2 regions of the Pseudonocardia petroleophila genome follow, and region 2 is predicted to be linked to the other one. Evidence: predicted binding sites of a transcription regulator. Region 2 holds the regulator's gene; the other holds the start of a gene.

Region 1 (11,835 bases), 1.1 Mb from region 2:
CTCGCGGCCAGCCCGTCGGCCCCGGTGGCGCCCCGCGTGTAGCGCGGGTGGATGAGCCCGACGCAGCTGTAGGGCAGGTCGTCGACCTCCTCCACCGGCACGCCGCGCTGCTCCGCGAGCAGCCGGACGTGGGCGAGGTCGGCCGCAGGCGCACCCACCCGCGTCAGCACCTTCCACGGGACGCGGCGCAGCAGCACGCGGGTGGTCTCGCCGACGCCGGGCTTGACCAGGTTGACGTCGCCGATGCCGTAGGCGTCGACGATCCGCTCGACCGCGGCCCACCCGGCGTGGTCGGGCTCGCGGTCGACGGGCCCGGAGGTGTCGGTGACGCCGGGGAACCCGGCGGTGACGGCGTCGAGGAACGCGTTCGACACGTCGGAGCCGGCGAGCTCGCGGTAGAACTTCGCGCCGTGGTACTGCCCGGGGCCGATCAGCCGGTCGTTGAGCACGGTGCGCGACACCAGCCCGGACACCGTCGAGTTGAGGCAGGCCGAGGCGATCAGCCAGTCGTCGCGGGTGCCGAAGGTGCGGGCGCAGCGACCGGGATCGGCGAGGACGGCGAGGTCGGGGTCGAAGCCGCGCCCGTCGGCGGCCAGCGCCGCCGCCAGCTCCCGGTTGATCGCGCCCTTGCCGGTCCAGCCGTCGACGAACACGACCCGGGCGGGGTCGTGGTGCTCGGCGAGGTGGTCCAGCGCCAGTGCGTCGATGCCGCGCCCGCGCACGATCGACACCGCGTAGTGCGGCAGGTCCAGGCCGTGCCGGGCGGCGGCCCAGCGGCGCAGCAGGATCCCGACGGGGGTGCCCGCCCGGGCCAGGGAGGCGAGCACGACGCCGGGCCCGCGCTCGCGCAGGACCAGCTCGGTGACGGTGCCGACGGCCTGCGCGAGGCGCGCCGCGGTGGCGTCGAGCGCGGTGCGGTACACCTCCAGGTAGGCCGCGTCGGGCTGGAACTCCACCGGCAGCGACTCCGCGTAGTGCGCCCCGCCGCTCTGGATCGCCTCCTCGCGCTCCTCGGTGGGCGCCTCCAGCTCCGCGCCGGACAGGTCGGTGAGCAGCCAGCCGACCTCGTCGGGGGCGTAGCTGCCGAAGCCGGGGCCCCGCAGCGGGTCCGGGGTCATGGGGTGATCACCAGCGTGGTCCTCCGGGTCAGCGGCGCGAGCGCGGCGAGCAGCCCGTCGCGCAGGGCGGGGGTGTCGGCGGGCGGGTCGACGACGACCACCACGTGGTCCCAGGACCCGGGCCCGCCGAGGTTGTAGGCGAACCGCGGGCCCGGGCCGTCGGCCGGGTCGTCGTGGGCGGGGAAGGTGATCCCGGTGCGCAGGGCGTAGCCCGGCTCGTCGACGACGACGGCGGGGGAGCGGGTGGTAGTGGAGAACCGGACCGCGCACCCGGCGTCGGCGAGGGTCTGGGCCAGGCGCAGCGGCAGCGCCATCAGCTCCTCGGTGCCCAGCACGAGCGTGTTCTCCCCCGGCTTCGCGCCGAGGGACCGGGCCAGCGCCGGGAGGGCGGCGTCGAGGGCGCGGTGGTGCTCGGCGAGGAAGCCGTGGCGACCGCCGACGGGCAGGCCGTCGGGCCACCCGCACTCGGCGAGGCGGACCGGTGCAGCAGGGTGGCTCTGCTCCGATCCGGTCGGCGTGGAGCCACCCCACTGCGACCCGTCGGCGAGGCCCGCCCGGACCTCCGCCGCCCGCTCGTGCACGTCGGCCGGCACCGTCACCTCCGCGCGGCACAGCGCCACCACGTCCAGGCGGGCCCCGAGCGCGGCCACCCCGCCGAGCAGCGCGTCGTCGGGCCGGGCGTCGACCAGGGTCGCCACGACGTAGCGCTCGCGCGGGTGGGCCGCGTGCAGCGCGGTGATCGTGTTGAGCACGGTGCGCCCGGTGCTGAGCTCGTCGTCGACCAGGACCAGGGGCCGGTCGCCGCGCAGCAGGTCGGGGTCGGCGGGCAGCAGCAGGTGTTCGGTGGCGTGCGAGTGCTCCTCGCTGAACCCGCCCGCGGTGGCGAACCCGGCCACCGGACGGCGGGTGGAGTGCAGGTGGTCGCACTGCAGCGCCTCGGCGACGCAGTGCCCCAGCGCGGTCGCGGTCTCCGCGTAGCCGAGCACCAGCGCGTCGACGGCGGTCCGCCCGGCCCCGGCCGTCAGCCCGAGGGTGATCGCGGCGCTGCGCTCCCCGCCGACGGCGGCGTGCAGCAGGTCGACCGGCAGCGCGCGGGGCCCGCGCCCGGCCAGCGCGTCGGCGACGAGCCCGCCGAGCAGCAGGCCCGCCGCGCGCACCAGCCGCGGATCGGTCGGCATGTGCTTGCCCAGGACGCGCGACACGAGCAGCTGGGCGCGCCGCGGGTTGCGCCGCAGCGCGAGTCCGAGCAGGACCGCGGGGTCGGCGCCCGGGCCGGCCGCACGGACGTGCACGCCGATCCGGTCGGCGAGGGGGGACGTCGGGAGGGTCACCGGCGCAGTGTGTGTCACCTGGGCAGGCTGGCGGCGAGCAGGTCGACGAACGACACGCTCTCGCGCGCGACGCCGAACACCTGCGCCCGCAGCGCGGTGAGCCGCGCCCAGGCCATGTGCGGGCGGATCTCGTTCATCTTGTTGCCGTGCCCCGACGCCATCACGCCGCTGCCGCGCCCGGCCCCGAGCACCGCGGCGGCGTCGCGGTACTCCTCCGACGACACCACCGACAGCGCGTTGACGACGGCGACGTGGCTCGGGTGGATCGCGGTCTTGCCGTGCAGCCCGTTGGCCTTGTCCATCTCGACCTCGCGGATCAGCCCGTCGATGGCGCGGGAGACCAGCCTGCTGCGCAGCTCGCGCTCGTCGACGACGTCGAAGGGGGCCTGCCGCAGCTGCGGCTTGAAGATCCGCTCGGCCGCGGCGTAGTACTCCCACACCGGCCCGGTGACGGTGAACCCGGTGCCGTCGGCGCGCCCCAGCACGTTGACGACGTCACCGATCAGGTTGCTCACGACCTTGACGTCGTAGATCGTCAGCTCGGGGGAGCGGCGCAGGCCGTAGAGGGCGCAGAGGTCGGTGGCGCCCAGGCGGACCGCCAGTATCCGGGCGCGGTCGCGGTGCAGCAGCGCGCGCAGGCGGGTCAGCTCGTCGACGCGGGTCTCGGCGTAGAGCACGGCGCCCGACTCGATCACCGGCATCGCCAGCAGCCCGCGCCCGTCCCGGACGGGCCCGGCGCGGCCGTCGGCCTCATCGAGGGCGTGCAGGTAGTCGGTGCCCGACAGGGCGGTGAACTTGGGCAGCACGAAGCCGTCGAGGACGCGCACGGCGTCCCCCAGGCGCGCGACGAGCGCGGGCATCTGCCGCGGTTCGCGGACGCGGACGAACAGCAGCGGCAGCGCGACGGCGGGGTCGCCGTGCAGCTCGGTGAGGGCGCGGACGAGGTTGTCCTCCGCGGTCTCCACCTGCTCGTCGGCGATGGAGTCCTCGAGGCAGACGACCACGGACGTGACGCCCGCGGCCGCCTGCTTGATGACGTCGGCGACCAGCGCGGGCCGGTCGGCCGGCATGTAGAGCGTGGCGCCGAGCGCCACCGAGAGCAGGTCGTTCCCGCTCTCGCGGGTGAACTGCTCCGGTGGCCGCTCGAAGAGCTCGTCCTGCTCGGACCCGCTCAGGAACCCGAAGTGCCTCATCGCAGAGCCTCTCGGTAAGGAGGCCACTGCGCTGTGGCCGGGCTATCGGGTCACTTGCGTCCGCGGGCCCATTCCATGCCCCAGCCGTACGCCCGGTCGACGTCGGCCTGACCGCCGCGGATGTAGCGGACCTCCCGGTTGACGACCAGCTCGCCGCCTCGGTTCTCCAGCAGGGCGATGACGCAGGTCGGCGAGCCCGGGTCGGACTCGTCGAGCCGCACCTCGATCTCGGGGCCGGCCGTCGGGAACAGCGTGACGACGCCGTCGGCGCTGGCCCAGTTCGGGGTACCCTCGTAGATGAACGTGAACACCAGGATGCGGCGGATCTCGTTGATCCGCGACAGGTCGATGAACATGTTCTCGCCGCCGACGTTCGACCCGGAGCGGTCGTCCCCGTCGAGCCGGATGATCGGGGCGCCCTGGTAGGGGGCCTGGAACGCGTTGCCCAGGGCCTGCACCACGCCCTTGGTGCCGTCGGTGAACTCCCACAGGCACGCCAGGTCGAGGTCGACGCCTCCGCCGCCCCCGCCCGTCAGCTTGCTGAACAGGCCCTTCTTGGCCGGGGCCGCGCCGGTGCTCCACTGCAGGTTGACCCGCAGCTGGCCGCTCCCGCCGCCGCCCTTCTTCAGCGAGATGCTGGGTGCCGACTTCGTCAGGGTGACCTTCGACAGCGACACCCCACCTCCACCCGCGGACGGAGCCGACGCGGGCTGCTCGGGCTTGGACGGTCGCTTGTTGTAGTCGATGGCCACGGCGACCTCAGACGTTGACGCCGAAGTCGCGGGCGATCCCCGCGAGACCCGAGGCGTAGCCCTGGCCGACCGCGCGGAACTTCCAGTCGGCGCCGTTGCGGTACAGCTCGCCGAAGACCATCGCGGTCTCGGTGGAGGCGTCCTCGGTGAGGTCGTAGCGGGCGATCTCGGCGCCGCCGGCCTGGTTCACCACGCGGATGAACGCGTTGCGCACCTGGCCGAAGCTCTGCGAGCGGGTGTCGGCGTCGTAGATGCTGACCGGGAACACGACCTTGTCGACCTCGGCGGGCAGGCCGGCCAGGTTGACCTTGACCTGCTCGTCGTCGCCCTCGCCCTCACCGGTGAGGTTGTCGCCGGTGTGCTCGACGGTGCCGTCGGGGCTGGTGAGGTTGTTGAAGAAGATGAAGTGCTTGTCGGAGACGGCCTTGCCCTCCGCGTTGAGCACGATCGCGGAGGCGTCGAGGTCGAACTCCGTGCCCGTGGTGGTACGGACGTCCCAACCGAGACCGACGATGACGTCGGTGAGGCCCGGGGCCTCCTTGGTCAGGCTGACGTTTCCACCCTTGGTGAGGCTGACTCCCACGTACTGCTCCGAATCTGTTGTGGGGGGCTCGTTCCCCCCAATCCTCGCCCGGCCCGCGTCGCGTACCGCACAGCCGGGTCGAACCCGACCGAGCATATCGGGACGGACCGGACCCGGTGTCAAGATGCCAAACGGTGAACGAGGGCGGCTGGTTCCCGCCTAGCGTGCCCGATATGGACGAGTTGCGGGTGGGACGCCCGGGCCCGGAGGCCGCGGGGGAGCTGTGGACGGTCCAGCGCGCCGCCTATGTCACGGAGGCGCAGCGCTACGACGCGCCGTGGATCCCGCCGCTGCGGGAGACGCTGGACGAGGTCCGCGCCGACCTCGCCGGTGACGTCCCGGCGGCCGCGGCGTGGCTCGGGCCGCGGCTGGTGGGGTCGGTGCGCGGGCGCGTCGAGGGCGGGCTCATGGAGATCGCGCGGCTCACGGTCGCCCCCGACGTGCAGCGCCGGGGCGTCGGCCGGGCCCTGCTGACGGCGGTGCACGCGGCCGCCCCGCCGTCGGTCGTGCGGTTCTGGCTGGTCACCGGCGCGCGCAGCGACGACAACCGGCGGCTCTACGCCGCGGCGGGCTACGTGGAGACGGGCTCGGTCGTCGACTCCGCCGGGGTCGGGCTGGTGCGGATGGAACGGGACCGCGACCCGGGGGTATCAGCACGGTCCGGTCACGGTCCTTGATGTGGCCCCGCGCGGCGGTCGAGACTGCCGTCGCCGTCGGGGTGGCCGTTCGTCGCGTCTCGCCGGGCCCGGGCCCGGCGGATCGGAGTTCCGCATGAGCACCCCGTCGGGACCGCCCCCGGGCTGGTACCGGGCCGCGGACGGCCGCTGGTACCCGCCGCCCGCCCAGCAGCAGTACCCGCCCCACCGGTACGGGCCGCCGCAGCAGCACGGCGGCCCCCCGCAGCAGTACGCGCCGCCGCAGCACGGGGCCCCGCCGCCCGCCCCGCGCCGCCGCGGACCGGGCCGCGCGCTGGTCGTCGTCGGGATCGTGGTGGTGGTGCTCGTCGTGCTCGGGGCGGTGGCGGTCAACCGGCTCGTCACGGGCATCGGGGAGAGCGTCGGCGGGCTGGCCGGCGGCACCGGCTGCGACGCCGTGTCGACCGAGGCCGTGGACGGCGCGCTCGGCGGGAGCTACGACGTCGTCCAGCTCGGGGCGCTGGGGGCGGTCGCGGCCCCCGTCCTGGACTCCCGGGTCCTCGCCGACGCGCCGTCGTGCTGGGCGGTCGAGTCCGGCGACGGCGGGCGGCTCGCCCGGATCGCGCGCTACTCCGGGCCGGACGCCGCGGACCGGTTCGCCGCGGAGAGGGCGGCGGCGATGGGCACGACGGAGGACCGCGGCGGCGGGATCACCGTGTCCGCTGCGGCCTACTTCAACAAGGACGTGCCGGCCGGCGACGAGGCGTTCTGCACCACCGGCGACTTCACCGCCTCGGCCGGGGTGCTGGTGCGGACCGGCGACCTGCTGGTCTACGTGTCGACGACCGCGGCGGGCGACGGGGCGGAGTCGATCCCCGACATCGAGTTCGACCCGGCGGGCGGCGCGTCGGACGCGATCCGGTTCGGCACCGACGACGCCAACTGCGACCGGGCGGTGGCGCTGGCGGCCCAGGTGCGGTGAGGCGGGCGGGCCCGGTCCTGTCGGGGGGCGGTCCTAGACTCCGGCAGCGATGAGCCCCGCAGCCCGCACCCCCGCCGCCACCCCGCCCGCCGCGCCGCCGACGACGGGTCGCCGGCTGCTGTTGCTCGACGGTCACTCCCTGGCCTACCGGGCGTTCTTCGCCCTGCCCGCGGAGAACTTCCGCACGGGCACCGGCCAGACCACCAACGCGGTCTACGGGTTCACCTCGATGCTCATCAACCTGCTGCGCGACGAGGCGCCCACCCACCTCGCGGTGGCCTTCGACGTCTCCCGGAAGACGTTCCGCTCGGAGCGGTTCACCGAGTACAAGGCCAACCGCTCGACGACCCCGGACGACTTCCGCGGCCAGGTCGACCTCATCAAGGAGGTCCTCACCGCGCTGGCGATCCCGTACTTCGCGGTCGACAACTTCGAGGCCGACGACGTCATCGCCACCCTGGCCACGCAGGCCGAGGCCGAGGGCTTCCAGGTGGCGATCACCACGGGCGACCGCGACGCGTTCCAGCTGGTCAGCGACAACGTGATGGTGCTCTACCCGACGCGCGGGGTGTCCGAGCTGGGCCGGATCGACCCGGCCGCGGTGATGGACCGCTACGGCCTCACCCCCACCCAGTACCCCGACTTCGCGGCGCTGCGCGGCGACCCCAGCGACAACCTGCCCAACATCCCCGGCGTCGGCGAGAAGACCGCGGCCAAGTGGGTGCGGGAGTTCGGCTCGCTCGCCGACCTCACCGACCGCGTCGACGAGGTCAAGGGCAAGGCGGGCGACGCGCTGCGCGCCAACCTCGCCAACGTCCTGCTCAACCGCCAGCTCACCGAGCTCGTCCGCGACGTGCCGCTGCCCGCGGTGCCCGCGGAGCTGGAGGTGCGCCCGTGGGACCGCGACGCGGTGCACCGGCTGTTCGACGAGCTGGAGTTCCGGGTCCTGCGCGAGCGGCTGTTCTCCACGCTGGTCTCCGCGGAGCCGGAGGCCGAGGGCGGCATCGAGGTGCAGGGCGCCGCGGTGGAGCCGGGCGGGGTCCGGGCCTGGCTCGACGCGCACGCCCGCGACGGTCGCCGGGTCGGGCTCGCGTTCCACGGCATCACCGGCGGGGCCACCTCGGGCGACCTGGCGGGGATCGCACTGGCGGCGGGGGAGCCGTCGGTGGAGGCCCGGGCGGCCGGGGCCGACGCGGGCGTCCCGCAGGGCGGCTACCTCGACGTCACCGCGCTGACCCCCGACGACGAGGCCGCGCTCGGCGAGTGGTTGGCCGACGCGGGCGTGCCCAAGGCCGCGCACGACGCGAAGTCGGCCCTGCACGCCCTGCGCGGCCGGGGCTGGACGCTCGCCGGGCTCACCAGCGACACCGCGCTCGCGGCCTACCTCACCCGGCCGGGTCAGCGCAGCTTCGACCTGGCCGACCTCGCGCTGCGCCACCTGCGCCGCGAGCTGCGCGTCGACGGGGAGGACACGGGAGGGCAGCTCTCGCTCCTCGGCGGCGAGGAGGAGGCCGACGCCGCCCGCGCGACCGGGCAGATGGTCGCCGCGTCCGCGGTGGCCGAGCTGGCCGACGCCCTCGACGTCGAGCTGGCGGAGAAGGCGGCCACGTCCCTGCTCACCGGGCTGGAGCTGCCGCTGGAGTACGTGCTGGCCGACCTGGAGACCGCGGGCATCGCCGTCGACGGGGAGGCGCTGGCCGCGCTGGAGGCCGACTTCGCCGGCCAGGTGAAGCAGGCCGCCCAGGACGCGTACGCCGTCATCGGCAAGGAGATCAACCTCGGCTCGCCCAAGCAGCTGCAGGTGGTGCTGTTCGACGAGCTGAACATGCCGAAGACCAAGCGCACCAAGACCGGCTACACCACCGACGCCGACGCGCTGCAGACGCTCTACGAGCAGACCGGCAACGAGTTCCTCCAGCACCTGCTGCTGCACCGCGACGCCACCCGGCTCAAGGTCACCGTCGACGGGCTGCTCAAGTCGGTCGCCGACGACGGCCGCATCCACACCACCTACAGCCAGACGATCGCGGCCACCGGCCGGCTGTCCTCCACCGAGCCCAACCTGCAGAACGTGCCGATCCGCACCGCGGCCGGTCGCCGGATCCGGGAGACCTTCGTCGTGGGTCCCGGGTACGCGGAGCTGATGACGGCCGACTACAGCCAGATCGAGATGCGGATCATGGCGCACCTGTCCGAGGACGCCGCGCTGATCGAGGCGTTCCGGTCGCGGCACGACTTCCACGCCGAGACCGCGGCGCGGGTGTTCTCCGTCGACGCCACGGAGGTCACGCCCGCCCAGCGCGCGAAGATCAAGGCGATGAACTACGGCCTGGCCTACGGCCTCTCCGCGTTCGGGCTGTCCAACCAGCTGCGGATCTCCACCGAGGAGGCCCGCGGCCTGATGGACGACTACTTCGCCGGGTTCGGCGGGATGCGCGACTACCTGGCAGGAGTCGTCGACCGGGCCCGCAAGGACGGCTTCACCGCCACGATCATGGACCGTCGCCGCTACCTGCCCGACCTCACCAGCGACAACCGCCAGCGCCGCGAGATGGCCGAGCGGATGGCGCTCAACGCCCCCATCCAGGGCAGCGCCGCCGACATCATCAAGGTCGCGATGCTCGGGGTGCACCGCGCCCTCACCGCCGAGGACCTGCGCAGCCGGATGCTGCTGCAGGTCCACGACGAGCTGGTGCTGGAGGTGGCCGACGGCGAGCGCGAGCAGGTGGAGGCGCTCGTGCGCCGCGAGATGGCAGCGGCGGCGGAGCTGTCGGTGCCGCTGGAGGTGTCGGTCGGCTACGGCCGCAGCTGGGACGACGCGGCCCACTGAGCGGGCGGGCCGCCGACCACGACGGGCCCGACGCGCAGCACCCCGTCGCTCAGCGGCTCGCAGCGCATCCCGCCCCGGCGGCGCAGCGCCCGGAACGCACCGGGGGCGAGGACGACGTCCATCCATGCGCACGGGTTCGCCGGGCGGTGGGTGCGGAAGCGGACCGGGCCGTCGCCGGAGTCGAGGGTGAACTCGGTGCCGCGGGGCAGGTCGTCGACCGCGAACCCGCGCAGCACCACGGTGCGGCGGGTGAGCAGCGGGTCGGGCACGGCGGGGAGCCCGAGGTCGGCGGCCACCTGCTCCAGCGACTCGACGGCGAACACCGTCACCGAGGCGGTCCGGTGCGCGGCGTGGCCGAAGTAGCGGTCCCCGACGACGCCGAGCCCGGCGCGGACCTCGATGCAGGTGCGCGACCCGCCGTCGGGGTCGGGGAGGGGGCCGTCGGCGGGGCGTCCGGAGTAGGCGTGGACGGGGGAGGCGTGCAGCGCGACGATCTCCCCGTGCATGTCCCCGAGCCTACGGAGGGGCGCCGCGCGGAGATCAGGGCGTGGCCGGTCGCCGGGCCACCAGCACCCGGGCCGGCGGCAGGTTCGCCCACACCGTCGAGCTGACGGCGACCTCGCCGAACCGGGCGCGGACGGCCCGCTCCTGACGCCGGGCCGGGGGCAGCCACGTCGTCGGCAGCAGCGTGACCTGGGTGAACGTGCCGGTCGGGGCCAGCGCGTCCGCGGCCAGGTCGGCGATCGGCGCGCTCGCCCACGCCACCCACGGCAGCAGGCTCGACACCGCGTCGACGCGCCCGATCCCCAGCCCGCGGAGCAGGGCGGGCAGGTCGCCCGCGTCGCCGGGCACCACGGTCACGCCCGGGTGGCGGGCCGCGAGGCGCCGTGCCAGCTCGGGGTTCAGCTCGATCGCGACGTGCCTGCCGCGTCCGGCCAGGCGCGCGGCGAGCGCGTCGGTGACGCGTCCGGTGCCGGCCCCGAGCTCGACGACGACGGGGTCGCCGTCGAGGGACAGCGGGGCGAGCATCGCCGCGACCAGCGCGTCGGAGCTCGCGGTGACGGTGGCGACGCGGGTGGGGGCGCGGAGGAACTCGCGGAACAGGACTCGGCTGTCGGACACGGCCGGACCGTAGTGATCCGGGGTGAACGCCCGGGGGGCGCGCCGCGTCGGCGCGGCGTCGGGCGCGTGAGCGGTGCCGTCCGCACCCCGCGGCCCCGGCGGGCGGCCGCGTGCGGATCGCGCCGGTCCCCGCGTGGCACGGCCCCGCGGCCGCGGGCCCCGGGTAGCCTCCCGGCTCGAACGACCGTTCGCGGAGGGGGAACCAGGTGCGGGTGCTCGGCGTCGACCCGGGGCTGACGCGGTGCGGCCTCGGCGTGGTCGACGGCTCGTCCGGGCGCACGGTCCGGGCCGTCGCCGTCGACGTGGTGCGCACCGCCCCTGACCTGCCGCTGGAGCAGCGGCTGCTCGCCGTCGGGGCGGAGGTGGAGCGGTGGATCGAGCGGCACCGGCCCGACGTCGTCGCGATCGAGCGGGTGTTCAGCCAGCACAACGTGCGCACGGTGATGGGCACCGCGCAGGCGAGCGGGGTGGTGGCGCTGCTCGCCGCCCGGGCCGGGCTGCCGGTCGCCTTCCACACCCCCAGCGAGGTCAAGGCCGCCGTCACGGGGGAGGGCCGCGCGGGCAAGGAGCAGGTGACGATCATGGTGACCAAGGTGCTGGGGCTGGCCGAGGCGCCGCGCCCGGCCGACGCCGCCGACGCACTCGCCCTCGCGATCTGCCACTGCTGGCGGGCCCCGATGCTGGACCGCATGGCGCGGGCGAAGGCGCGGTCCGACGAGCTGGCGAAGGCGCACCGGGCCCGGCTGGCGGCGGCGGCGAAGGCGGCCCGCTGAGCCGAGGCTCCGCCGCCGCGCCGTCACCGCGGCTCCGTGCCCGCCGTGGAGCCGTGGACCCGTGCCCACCCCGCCACCTCGGCGCCTGCGCACCACCGAGCACCGGCTCCGCGCCCACCCCGGCACCGCGCCGTGCACACCGCCCCGTCGCCGTACACGGGCCGCGGCGTGTGCAGCGCGGCCGTCAGGTGTGCACGGTCGGGCGGCGCGTCCCCGGGGCGGGGGCCGCCGGGGCACCGGTAGCCTGCTGCTCGAACGGCTGTTCGTCGGCGGAGGAGGGTGCTGCGTGATCGCGTCGGTGCGGGGTGAGGTGCTGGAGATCGCGCTCGACCACGCCGTCGTCGAGGTCGGCGGGGTGGGGCTCGCGGTGATCGCGGCCCCCAACACGCTGGCCGGGCTGCGCCGGGGTGAGCAGGCGCGCCTGTCGACGGTGCTGGTGGTGCGCGAGGACTCGCTCACGCTGTTCGGGTTCGCCGACGCCGACCAGCGCGAGCTGTTCGGGCTGCTGCAGTCCGT
Region 2 (11,835 bases):
GGTGTGCGCGGTCGGCAGCGGGATCTCCGTCGTCACCGGGGTGTGGGCGGTGTGGTCGCGGCAGACCGTGGTGCTCGACGGCGGCACCGGCCCGCACGTCGGCCTGATCCTCGCGGTGGTCACGATGGTGGTGCTGGCGGCGTCCTGGTCGAGCATCGCCCTGCGCCGCTGACGCCCGCTGCTCCGCCCATGATCACCGTCTCGGCGCGTTCGCGGCCATCCTCGGCCGGAGATGCACCCAACTGGTGATCATGGACGCGCGGCCGCGGCGAGGGCGGCCCGGATCTCGCCCAGGACGTAGTCCGGGCGGTGCGTCAGGTCGTGCCAGGTGAAGCGGAGCAGGTCCCACCGCGCACGGACCAGCGCGTTGCCCTTGTGGCGGTCGGCCCGGAACCGGTCGACGTCCATGTGCCACGCCCACCCGTCCACCTCGACGGCGACCTGTGCGTCCGGGAACGCGACGTCGATGGTCCACGGCCCGAACGGCCGACCGCGTTCCCAGCCGGTCAGGCCGGCCGCCCGTAGGATCGCGATCAGCAGCCGTTCGGCGGCCGAGTCGGCTCGGTTGGCCGCGGCGGTGAGCAGGACACCGATCCGGGCGGCCCCGTCGGCGCCCATGTTCCGGCAGTACGCGCGGTACACGGTCGGGAACGTCACGTGCCTCTGCAGTGCACGGTCCAGGAACACCGATCCCTCCGGCACGGCGATCGCCGTCTCCAGTGCGGTCAGCGGACCGGCGGTGAAGCGCATGTACCCGATCCCGACGACGTCGGTGGGGCTCAGATCGCGCCGCCGGACCCGGACGCCGGGGTAGGGCCGCAGCCCCGACCGGCGCGGCACCGTCACCTCGGTGACCTGCGGTGGGCGGTCGAGCATGCCCGTCCACCATGCGGCCGCCGGACCGGACACGGCGCCGCGGTCGCCGGCCCACAGGGCGGCCGCACCGATCTCCGTGCGCGGCGTGATCGGGTGACCGGCGGCGAGGAAGACCCGCGGGGCGGGTCGCTGCCATCCCTCGGCCGCAACCCGTCGCCGCAGCGTGCGGCCGGGAAGACCGTGCACCGCAGCCTGTGCGGCCGTGATCAGCCCGTACTGCCGCTCCAGCAGACCGAGTACCCCGGGATTCGCCACCATGCGCAGCACGATGACGGGCCGGCACCCCTCGCCGTGGGCGTTTCGGGGAAGTCTCCCGGCCATGATCGCCAGTTCGGCGCGTTCCCGGCCGGATGTGGCCGGAAACGCGCCGGGACGGTGATCGTCAGCGGGTCTGGACGGCCTGCTCGGCCGTGGTGAGCCACTCCCGCCACTGGTCGGCCTGGCTGCGGGCCTGCTCGGCGCGGCGGGCGTCGCCGGCCGCCTCGGCCTTCTCCGCCTGGGCCTCGAACTGCGCGACGCGGTCGCGGAACTGCGCGACCCGGGCCTCGGCCTCGGGGTCGGTCCGCCGCCACTGGCGGTCGCCCGCCTCCCGCACCCTGTCCTCGACGGCCTTGAGCCGGGCCTCGAGCGGGCGGATGTCGTCACGCGGGACCTTGCCGATCTCCTCCCAGCGCTCCTGGACCAGGCGCAGGGCGTTGCGGGCGGCGGCCGGGTCCGAGGTGTCGATCTTCTCGGCCTCGGTGAGCAGCGCCTTCTTCGCCTCCGCGTTGGCGGCGAACTCGGCGTCGCGCTCGTCGAAGGTGGCGGAGCGGCGGGCGAAGAACGCGTCCTGGGCGGAGCGGAAGCGCTGCCACAGGGCGTCGTCGGTGTCCTTCTGGGCCCGCCCGGCGGCCTTCCACTCCGTCATCAGGTCGCGGAAGCGGGCGGCGGTGGGGCCCCAGTCGTCGGAACCGGAGAGCTTCTCCGCCTCGACGACCAGCTCCTCCTTGGCCGCCCGGGCGGCGCTGCGCTGACGGTCGAGGTCGGCGAAGTGCGAGCCGCGGCGGCGGTTGAACGCCTCGCGGGCCTTGGAGAAGCGCTTCCACAGCTGCTCGTCGGTCTTGCGGTCGATGCCGCGGATGGTGCGCCACTCGTCGAGGATCACGGTGAAGCGGTCGCCCGCCTGCTTCCACTGCGTGGCCTCGGCGGCGAGCACCTCGGCCTCGGCCGCGAGCTCCTCCTTGCGGGCGACGGACGCGGCGCGCTGGGCGTCGCGGGCGGAGCGGGCCGCGCTGACGCCCTGCTCGGCCAGCGCCACCACCTCGTCGAGGCGGGCGGCGAGCCCCGGCACGTCACCGACGACGGACGCCTCCTCCAGCCCGCCGCGCAGGCCACGGGCCGCGGTGAGGGTCTGCTTCGGGTCCCCACCGCCGGCCGTCAGACGGGCGGCGAGCAGCTCGACCTCGGTGAGCAGGTCGTCGAAGCGGCGGGCGAAGTGCGCCAGGCCCTCGGCGGGGGCACCGGCCTGCCACGACCCGACGACGCGCTCACCGTCGTCGGTGCGCAGGTAGATGGTGCCCTCGTCGTCGACGCGGCCCCAGCGGGACGGGTCGGCGCTCGCGGCGGTGACCGGCGACGGCTGGGCGACGGGGGCGGCGGCCGCGACCGGCTCCGCCTGCTCCGCGACGGCGGCGGGCCGGGCGGCCGGGCGGGCCGCGGCGGGCGGCGGGCCGGGACGCGGCGCCGGCCGGGGCGGCCCGGGCCGGGGGGCGGGCGCGGACGGGGCCGGCGCGACCGGGGGACTCGGCACGGCGGCTGCGGAGCCGACCTCGACGGGGGCGGCGGCCTCCGCGGCGGGGGCGGCGTCGGTCGCGGGGGCGGCGTCCGGGGGGGCGGCGTCCGGGGTGGCGGCGGGCGGCGGGCCGGGGACGACGGGGGCCGGGTCGGTCCCGGTGTCGGCGGGGGACCCCCCGTGCGGATCGGCCGCGCCCTCCCGGACCGGGGTCGTCCCGGTGGTCTGGTCCTCCGTCGTGCGCTGCTCCGACACCGTGTCCTCCTGTAGTCCGGCCCACCGCGAGCGGCGGGCGCCCCGCCGTGGCGGGGCCGTGCACAGCGGCCGGGACCGGTCGTGTGACCGGCGGCCGTCCGGCGATTCAAACAGCTCAGCGGGCGCACGGGAACCGCCCGGCCGGGCGGCGCCGCCAGCGGCCGTTCCCGGTCGACGAGGAGCCGGGCCTACGCTCGGCCCGTGCCGTCCATGGTCGTCGTGCTGCCGCAACCACCGCTGCTCGTGCCGGAGCTCGCGGGCGGCGCCGCCGCGGAGACCGCCGACCTGCGCGCCGCCTGCCGCGCCGCGGCCGCCCGGCTCGGCGCCGCGACCTCGTCGTGGGTCGCGGTCGGCTCCGACGCGGGCGGGCGGCGCACCGTCGGCCCGGACACCCGGGGCTCGTTCGTCGGGTTCGGCGCCGACGTCGTGGTGGCGCTGGACCCCGCATCGACCGCCCCGGTCGACCCCGACCTCCCGCTCCCGCTGCTGGTCGCCGGCTGGGCCGCGGCCGGGACCGGGGCACGGGTCCGCGGCGAGCTGGTCGCCCCCGACGCCCCGCCCGCGGAGTGCGCGGCGCTGGGCGCCGAGCTGGCGACGGAGCCGGTGGGGCTGCTCGTCGTCGGCGACGGCTCGGCCAAGCACACGCTGAAGGCCCCCGGCCACCTCGACGAGCGCTCCGGCCCCTTCGACGACGCCGTCGCCGCCGCCCTGCGCGACGCCGACCCCGCGGCCCTCGCGGCGCTGGACCCCGCACTCGGCGACGACCTGTGGGCGGCCGGGCGCGCCCCGTGGCAGGTGCTGGCCGCCGCCGCGGCCGGGCAGCGCTGGACGGGGGAGCTGCTCTGGTCCGGCGCCCCGTACGGCGTCGGGTACCACGTGGCGGTCTGGTGCCGCGCCTGATCGTCGTGGCCGGGCCGACCGCGACCGGCAAGTCCGCGCTGGGGCTGGCACTGGCGCAGCACCTGGGCGGCGAGATCGTCAACGCCGACGCGATGGCGCTCTACCGCGGCCTCGACATCGGCACCGCGAAGCCGACCCCCGCCGAGCGCGCGGCCGTGCCCCACCACCTCCTCGACGTCCTCGACGTCACCGAGACCGCGTCGGTCGCCGCCTACCAGCGCGACGCCCGCACGGTGATCGAGGCGCTGCTCGCGGCGGGCCGCACCCCGGTGCTGGTGGGCGGGTCGGGGCTCTACGTGCAGTCGGTCGTCGACGAGCTGGAGTTCCCCGGCACCGACCCCGCCCTGCGCGCGGAGCTGGAGACCGAGCTGGCCGCGCACGGCCCGGCCGCCCTGCACGCCCGTCTCGCCGCCGTCGACCCGGCCGCGGCCGACGTCGTGCTCCCCGGCAACGGGCGCCGGATCGTGCGGGCGCTGGAGGTCGTCGCGCTCACCGGGAAGCCGTTCCCGGCGCGGCTGCCCGACTCCGCCGTCCCGCGCTACGACGCGGTGCTGCTCGGCATCGACCGCCCCACCGACGAGCTCGACGTCCGCGTGGCCCGCCGGGTCGCCCGCATGTTCGCCGCCGGGATCGTCGAGGAGACCCGGTCGCTGGAGGGCCTGCGCGACGGGCTCACCGCGTCGCGCGCGCTGGGCTACCAGCAGATCCTCGCCGGCGGGGAGATGACGACCGCGGCCGCCGACACCGTCCGCGCGACGCGCCGGTTCGTCCGCCGCCAGCGCTCGTGGTTCCGGCGCGACCGGCGGGTGCGGTGGCTCGACGGCGCCGCACCCGATCTCCTCGGGCGCGCACTGGCGCTATCGTCGTGACGTGCAGTTCAGCAAGGGTCACGGCACCGAGAACGACTTCGTGGTGCTCCCCGACCCCGACGGTGCCCTCGACCTGACACCCGCCCGTGTCGCCGCGCTGTGCGACCGGCGTCGCGGCCTGGGGGCCGACGGCGTGCTCCGCGTCGTCCGCTGGGCCGCGCTCGGTGACGGGCCCCCGCCCGAGCCGGGCGTCGAGTGGTTCATGGACTACCGCAACGCCGACGGCAGCCTGGCCGAGATGTGCGGCAACGGCGTCCGCGTCTACGCCCGCTACCTCGCCCACCGCGGCTGGCTCGCCGACGGCGCCGACCTGGCGCTGGGCACCCGCGGTGGCGTCCGCACCGTGCGCCTCGACGGCGCCGAGGTGTCGGTCGACATGGGGCGGGCGGCCGTCGGGGAGGCCAGCACCGCGAGCGTCGACGGGGTGGCGTTCGCGGGCGTCGCGGTCGACGTCGGCAACCCGCACCTGGCCTGCGTCACCGACGTCGCGATCGACCAGCTCGACCTCACCCGCCCGCCCGGCCACGACCCGTCGCTGTTCCCGCACGGGGTGAACGTCGAGTTCGTGACGCCGATCGAGGACGACGAGGTCGCGATGCGGGTGCACGAGCGCGGCGTCGGGGAGACCCGATCCTGCGGCACCGGAACGGTCGCCGCCGTGGTGGCCGCGCTGCGCCACGCCGGGCGCGACACCGGCACCGTCGGCGTCTCGACGCCCGGCGGCCGGCTGCGCGTCACCGTCACCGACTCCACGACGGTCCTGCACGGGCCCGCAGTGCTGGTCGCGCACGGTGACCTCGACGGGGAATCCCTCGGCTAGAACCGGCGTTGTCGTGGGAGCATGACTCACACGATGACTGAACCCGTCCTGTCCCGCCCCGGCACGACCGGCGACTACGAGCTCGAGGAACGCTCCTCGCTCCGCCGCGTCGTCGGGTTGTCCACCGAGCTCACCGACATCACCGAGGTCGAGTACCGCAAGCTCCGCCTGGAGCGCGTGGTGCTCGTCGGGGTGTGGACGGAGGGCACCTCCGAGCAGGCCCGCGGCTCCATGGAGGAGCTCGCCCGCCTCGCCGAGACCGCAGGCTCCCAGGTGATGGACGCGCTGATCCAGCGGCGCCCGAAGCCCGACCCGGCCACCTACATCGGCTCCGGCAAGGTCGAGGAGCTGCAGCAGGTCGTGCAGTCCACCGGCGCCGACACCGTCATCTGCGACGGCGAGCTCTCGCCCGGTCAGCTGCGGCAGCTGGAGGACAAGCTCAAGGTCAAGGTGGTCGACCGCACCGCGCTGATCCTCGACATCTTCGCCCAGCACGCCCGCAGCCGGGACGGCAAGGCGCAGGTCGAGCTGGCCCAGCTGTCCTACCTGCTCCCGCGCCTGCGCGGCTGGGGCGAGGCGCTGTCGCGGCAGGTCGGTGGCCGCGCCGCGGGCGGCGTCGGCATCGGCGGCCGCGGCCCCGGTGAGACGAAGATCGAGCTCGACCGCCGGCGCATCCGCGACCGCATGTCCAAGCTGCGCCGCGAGATCGGGGCGATGAAGCAGATCCGCGAGACCCAGCGCGGGTCGCGCCGGCGCAACGAGATCCCGGGCGTCGCGATCGTCGGCTACACCAACGCCGGCAAGTCGAGCCTGCTCAACGCGCTCACCGGCGCGGGCGTGCTCGTCGAGGACGCGCTGTTCGCCACCCTCGATCCGACGACCCGGCGGACGTCCACCGGCGACGGCCGCACCTACACCCTCACCGACACCGTCGGCTTCGTGCGGCACCTGCCGCACCAGCTGGTCGAGGCGTTCCGGTCCACGCTGGAGGAGACGGCGGGGGCCGACCTGCTCGTGCACGTCGTCGACGCCTCCGACGCGCTGCCCGAGGACCAGATCAAGGCGGTCCGCCAGGTGCTGGTCGAGATCGGGGAGGAGCAGCAGGGGCGGATGCCCCACGAGCTGCTCGTCGTCAACAAGACCGACGCGGCGGGCGACCTGCAGCTCGCCCGGCTGCGCCACCTGCTGCCCGACGCGGTGTTCGTCTCCGCGAAGCGCGGCGACGGCATCGACAAGCTCCAGGCCCGCATCGCGGAGCTGCTGCCGCGGCCCGAGGTCGACGTGGAGCTGCTGATGCCCTACGTCGAGGGGTCGCTGGTGGCGCGCGTGCACGCCGAGGGCGAGGTGCTGGCGGAGGAGCACACGCCCGAGGGCACGCGGATGCACGCGCGGGTCGGCGCCGAGCTCGCCACCGCCGTGCTGCCGTACGTGCTGGTGGAGGGCTCGAGCTGATCCGGCTGCTCCTGGTGGCGGCCCTCGCGGTCGCCGCCCCGCCCGCGCCCGAGGTCCGCTGCACGGTCACCGACGACCGGCTCGCGGAGCTGTCGGGGATGGTCGTCGCCGACGGCGGGGTGTGGGCGGTGTCCGACGGCGGCCGCAGCGTGCAGGTGCACCGCATCGACCCCGGGGGACCGGGTGAGAGCTGCGAGATCGCCGACACCCGCACCGCCGACGTCGACCCGTTCGACGCCGAGGACCTCGCGCTCGGGCCCGACGGCGAGTTCTGGGTGGCCGACACCGGCGACAACGACCGTTCCCGGGAGACCGTCGCCGCCATCGTGCTGCCCGTGCGCGGGGAGGCGCGGCTGCACCGCTTCACCTACCCCGACGGCCCGCACGACGCCGAGGCGATGCTCGTCGACGCCGCCGGGATCCCGTACGTGATCACCAAGGACGTCGGGACGCCCGCCGGGGTGTACCGGCCGGCGGAGGCGCCGCAGGGCCGCGGGCCGTTCCCGCTGGAGCGGGTGGCGCAGCTGTCGCTGCCGGTCTCCGACACGCAGGGCGGGCCGATCGGGGGAGTCGGGTCGCGCACCGTCACCGGCGCCGCGATGTCGGCCGACGGGCGGGTCGTCGCGCTGCGCACCTACACCGACGCCTGGCTGTTCCCCGTCGTCGACGGCGACGTCGCGGCGGCCCTGCAGGGCGAGCCGGCCCGCGTGCCGCTGGCCGGCGAGCCGCAGGGGGAGGCGGTCGCGTTCGAGGCCGACGGCACGCTGCTGTCGGCCTCGGAGACCCGCGGCGGGGTGCCGGGGGAGCTGCGCGCGGTGCCCGGGGCCGCCGCGCTGGCCGCGCAGCCGTTCACCCCGCCCGCCGGCACCCCCGCGCAGCCCGCGGCCGAGCCGGCACCCGAGTGGCTGCCCGCCCTGATCGGCGGCGGGGTGACCGTCGGACTGCTGGTGCTGCTCGCCGCGGCGCTGTCCTGGCGGGCGCGGCGCCGCTGAGCCGGTGGCGACGCCGGTACCCGCGTGCGCGCCGCACGTCCCGGTCCTCGGCGATCGCGGGCGACGTTTCCCCGGCGTAACCGGCGCGGCCCCCCGCGCGGTTACGGTGATCACGGTCGAAGGAGGCGCGGTGCCGATCGTCACCGGTTACGAGGACACGCCGGGCGGGCACGACGCGCTCGTCCTGGGTGCGCAGCTGACCCGGCTCACCGGGCTGAGCGCCGTGGTGGCCACGGTCTACCCCGTCGACGCGCGCGGGCTCGCCGTCGTCGCGCGCGACCCGCGCTGGCGGGAGAAGGCGCGCCGCGTCGCCGCGGGCCGGTTCTCGCGGGCGCGCGAGCTCATCGGCGACGGCTGGGGCGCCGACGAGCCGGAGTTCGTGGCGCTCACGCCCGGCTCGGTGGCCGACGTGCTCGCCGACCACGCCGACGACGTGGGGGCCGCCGTCCTCGTGGTGGGCTCGACCGGGCACGGGCTGCTGGGCCGCCTCGCCCCCGGCCGCACGGTGCAGCGGCTCCTGCCGCTGGCGCGCTGCCCGGTGGCGATCGCGCCGCGCGGCTACCGGCACCTCGGCACCGGGACCATGACCACGGTGACCGTGGCCTACGACGGCAGCGCCGAGGCCGACCGGGCCGTGGCGGTGGCCGTGCACCTCGCGGGCCGGACCGGGGCCGCGGTGCGGGTCGTCACCGTCGCCGAGGACGCCGACGGCGTGCCGGCGGCGCAGGCGCTCGCCCACAAGGGAATCGCGTCGCTGCCGGTCGAGGTCGACGCCATCAGCGACGTCGTGGTCGGCCCGGTGGCGGCCACCCTGGCCGCCCTGCCGGACCGCACGGACCTGCTCGTGGTGGGCTCGCGCGGCTACCGCTTCATGCAGCGGCTGCTGCTGGGCGGGGTGGCGGGGGTGCTCGTGCGCACCGCCCGCTACCCCGTGATCGTGGTGCCCGCCGCGGCGGGCGACGCCGTCAGAGGCGCCGCAGGACCGTGACCACCCGGCCGAGCACGGTGGCGTCGTCGCCGGGGATCGGGTCGTAGGCCGCGTTGGCCGGCATCAGCCACACGTGCCCGTCGCGCCGGGTGAACGTCTTGACCGTGGCCTCGCCGTCGATCATCGCCGCGACGATCTCCCCGTTCTCGGCGACCGGCTGCTGGCGCACGACCACCCAGTCGCCGTCGGTGATGGCCGCCTCGACCATCGAGTCGCCCCGCACCTTGAGCAGGAACAGGGTGCCCTCGCCGACGATCTCGCGCGGCAGCGGGAACACGCTCTCCACCGCCTGCTCGGCGAGGATCGGCCCACCGGCGGCGATCGTGCCCAGCAGCGGGACGAACGCGGGGGTGGGCCGCTCGACGACGCCGGAGTCCGACGGCGCCGCGTCGGGCTGCTCGTCGGGCGGGCGGACGTCGACCGCGCGGGTGCGGTTGGGGTCGCGCCGCAGGTAGCCCTTGCGCTCGAGCGTGCGCAGCTGGTGGTGCACCGACGAGGTGGAGGTGAGCCCGACGGCGTCGCCGATCTCGCGGACGCTCGGCGGGTAGCCGTGGCGCTCCACCCAGTCGCGGATGACCTCCAGCACCTTGCGCTGCCGGGGAGTGAGACCGACGGGGGCGCTCGCGGGGTCGGGGAACGTGCTCACCTGGGCGGTCGGCCCGGGGCGCACCCCCTCGTCGTCGCCACCCGTCGGGCCGGGCTCGTCCCGTGCCATGTGCTCGCGCCTCCTCGTCGGTACTGCTCGTTCGGTGCCGTGCGGTCCGTGCGGACCGGACACGTGTCGTGGGCCCGACCGTAGCCCCGATTCCGGTTCTCGCCAAACACATGTTCGAACGACACGCCCCGTTCTCTCGATTCTGTCGGTGGTCGGTGGTACACATCGCTCGACGATCGTTCGAACATGCGTTCCCGTTCGAACGGTGCGAGCAGTTCGAACGGTCAGCGGGTCCGAGCGAAGGGTGGAGTCCGGTGCACGATCAGATCGAGGACGGAATGCGGTTCGGCGGCACGGCCCTGCGCCGGACGGTGCCGGACCGGGCGCAGGTGCCGGACCGGGCGCAGGTGCCGGACCGGGGGCGGGCGCACCCCGCCCGGGTGCTGCCGCGGCGCGGGCGGGCCCCCGGGCCGCGGCCGGTGCGGCCCGTGCAGCCGCCGCGTGCGGTGCGGCCGGTGCAGCCGCCCCGTCCGGACGGCGACCGGGCGGGGGAGCGGGGGCAGCGCGGCGGGCGCGTCCTGCTGCGCTCGGTCCCGGTGCTGCCCCCGCGGGTGCTGCGCCGCCGCCGGGTGGCCGCCGCCATCGGCACGGCCCTGCTCACCGCCGCGGTCGTCGTGCTGCTGGGGCTGCTCGCCGACGTGGCCGCCGCGGCCCGGCACTCCGCCGCCGCGCCGGAGGTGACGAGCACCTCGCTCACACCGGTGGTGGCATCGCCCGTGCAGGTGGCGGGCGTGCTCGGGGGCTGACGCTTCGCGCCCGGCCCGCCGCCGGCCCGCGCCCGCGTGCCCGTTCGGACGACGCGGCGCCACCGATAGGGCCTCCCGGCTTTCAGTGCCCCTACATGTTGTGGTTACATGGGTGTCGTTAGCCCAGGGATGGGGTTCCGTTCGTCGGAGGGGGTTGTCCGTGCGCTGCCCGTTCTGCCGTCACTCCGACTGCCGGGTCATCGATTCCCGCGAGGTCGACGACGGGGTCGCCACCCGCCGCCGGCGCTCCTGCGCCTCCTGCGGGCGCCGGTTCACCACCGTCGAGGAGGCGGTGCTGGCCGTCGTCAAGCGCAGCGGGGTCACGGAGCCCTTCAGCCGCGACAAGGTCGTCAGCGGGGTCCGTCGGGCCTGCCAGGGCCGGCCCGTCGACGAGGACGCGCTGGCGCAGCTGGCGCACCGCGTCGAGGAGGCCGTCCGCGCGGGCGGCACCGCCGAGATCCCCAGCCACGAGGTCGGCCTCGCGATCCTCGGGCCGCTCCGCGAGCTCGACGAGGTGGCCTACCTCCGGTTCGCGAGCGTCTACCGCTCCTTCTCCTCCATCGAGGACTTCGAGAAGGAGATCGCCGACCTGCGCGACACGCCGGCGCGCGACACACCCGCCCGCGCCGCGCCCAGCTGACCCGTCCCACCGATCGTCGGCCCGACCCGGCCGCCCGACGCACCGCCGCGCCGGCACCGCACTCCGCGCCGTTGAACCGGACGTCGCGCACTCCCGTCATCACCGCCAACACTCGTACGCGGCGCGCACCGCAGGACCGATCCCGGTCCGTCGTGCGCGCAGGAGAGGGAACACCCATGACCGAGACCGTCGGCACCACGTCCGGACGCGGGAAGAAGGCACCCCGGGCCTCCCGGCCCGCTGGCCTCACGATCGAGCGGATCCACACCACCGCCGGCGTGCACCCCTACGACGAGGTCACCTGGGAGCGCCGCGACGTCGTCATGACCAACTGGCGCGACGGCACGATCAACTTCGAGCAGCGCGGTGTCGAGTTCCCCAGCAGCTGGTCGGTCAACGCCACCAACATCGTCACCAGCAAGTACTTCCGCGGGGCCGTCGGGGCGGTGGAGCGCGAGTCGAGCCTGCGCCAGCTCATCGACCGCGTGGTCGGGGTGTACCACCGCTCCGGCCTGGAGAACGGCTACTTCGCCACCGACGACGACGCCGAGGTGTTCGCCCACGAGCTCACCTGGATGCTGCTGCACCAGGTGTTCAGCTTCAACTCCCCGGTCTGGTTCAACGTCGGCACGACCTCGCCGCAGCAGGTCAGCGCGTGCTTCATCCTCGCCGTCGACGACACGATGGAGTCGATCCTCAACTGGTACCGCGAGGAGGGCCTGATCTTCAAGGGCGGCTCCGGCGCGGGCCTGAACCTCTCGCGCATCCGCAGCTCGAAGGAGCTGCTGTCCTCGGGCGGCACCGCCTCCGG

The links. Region 2 encodes LexA, which represses DNA repair genes until DNA is damaged. Its sites were predicted from a motif close to CGAACACGTGTTCG; they were not measured.
Region 1: a site for LexA is predicted at 10,724-10,737, ahead of ruvC (crossover junction endodeoxyribonuclease RuvC). Genes of this name have one in related genera too.

Annotation. Positions count from the first base shown of each region.
Region 1 is NZ_CP060131.1:4,525,441-4,537,275, forward strand. Features, by position in the region: gene H6H00_RS31960 (cysteine protease StiP family protein) at 1-1,118, opposite strand, end outside; gene H6H00_RS31965 (phosphoribosyltransferase family protein) at 1,115-2,449, opposite strand; gene H6H00_RS22345 (HpcH/HpaI aldolase/citrate lyase family protein) at 2,464-3,642, opposite strand; gene H6H00_RS22350 (TerD family protein) at 3,693-4,394, opposite strand; gene H6H00_RS22355 (TerD family protein) at 4,402-4,977, opposite strand; gene H6H00_RS22360 (GNAT family N-acetyltransferase) at 5,151-5,654, shown strand; gene H6H00_RS22365 (hypothetical protein) at 5,749-6,594, shown strand; gene polA (DNA polymerase I) at 6,644-9,424, shown strand; gene H6H00_RS22375 (MOSC domain-containing protein) at 9,391-9,930, opposite strand; gene H6H00_RS22380 (class I SAM-dependent methyltransferase) at 9,965-10,546, opposite strand; gene ruvC (crossover junction endodeoxyribonuclease RuvC) at 10,753-11,319, shown strand; gene ruvA (Holliday junction branch migration protein RuvA) at 11,606-11,835, shown strand, end outside.
Region 2 is NZ_CP060131.1:3,419,261-3,431,095, forward strand. Features, by position in the region: gene H6H00_RS17020 (Rv2732c family membrane protein) at 1-172, shown strand, start outside; gene H6H00_RS17025 (DUF559 domain-containing protein) at 250-1,134, opposite strand; gene H6H00_RS17030 (DUF349 domain-containing protein) at 1,259-2,902, opposite strand; gene H6H00_RS17035 (class III extradiol ring-cleavage dioxygenase family protein) at 3,113-3,802, shown strand; gene miaA (tRNA (adenosine(37)-N6)-dimethylallyltransferase MiaA) at 3,790-4,671, shown strand; gene dapF (diaminopimelate epimerase) at 4,673-5,491, shown strand; gene hflX (GTPase HflX) at 5,525-6,943, shown strand; gene H6H00_RS17055 (SdiA-regulated/phytase-like domain-containing protein) at 6,958-7,935, shown strand; gene H6H00_RS17060 (universal stress protein) at 8,066-8,923, shown strand; gene lexA (transcriptional repressor LexA) at 8,901-9,638, opposite strand; gene H6H00_RS17070 (hypothetical protein) at 9,893-10,384, shown strand; gene nrdR (transcriptional regulator NrdR) at 10,545-11,024, shown strand; gene H6H00_RS17080 (vitamin B12-dependent ribonucleotide reductase) at 11,201-11,835, shown strand, end outside.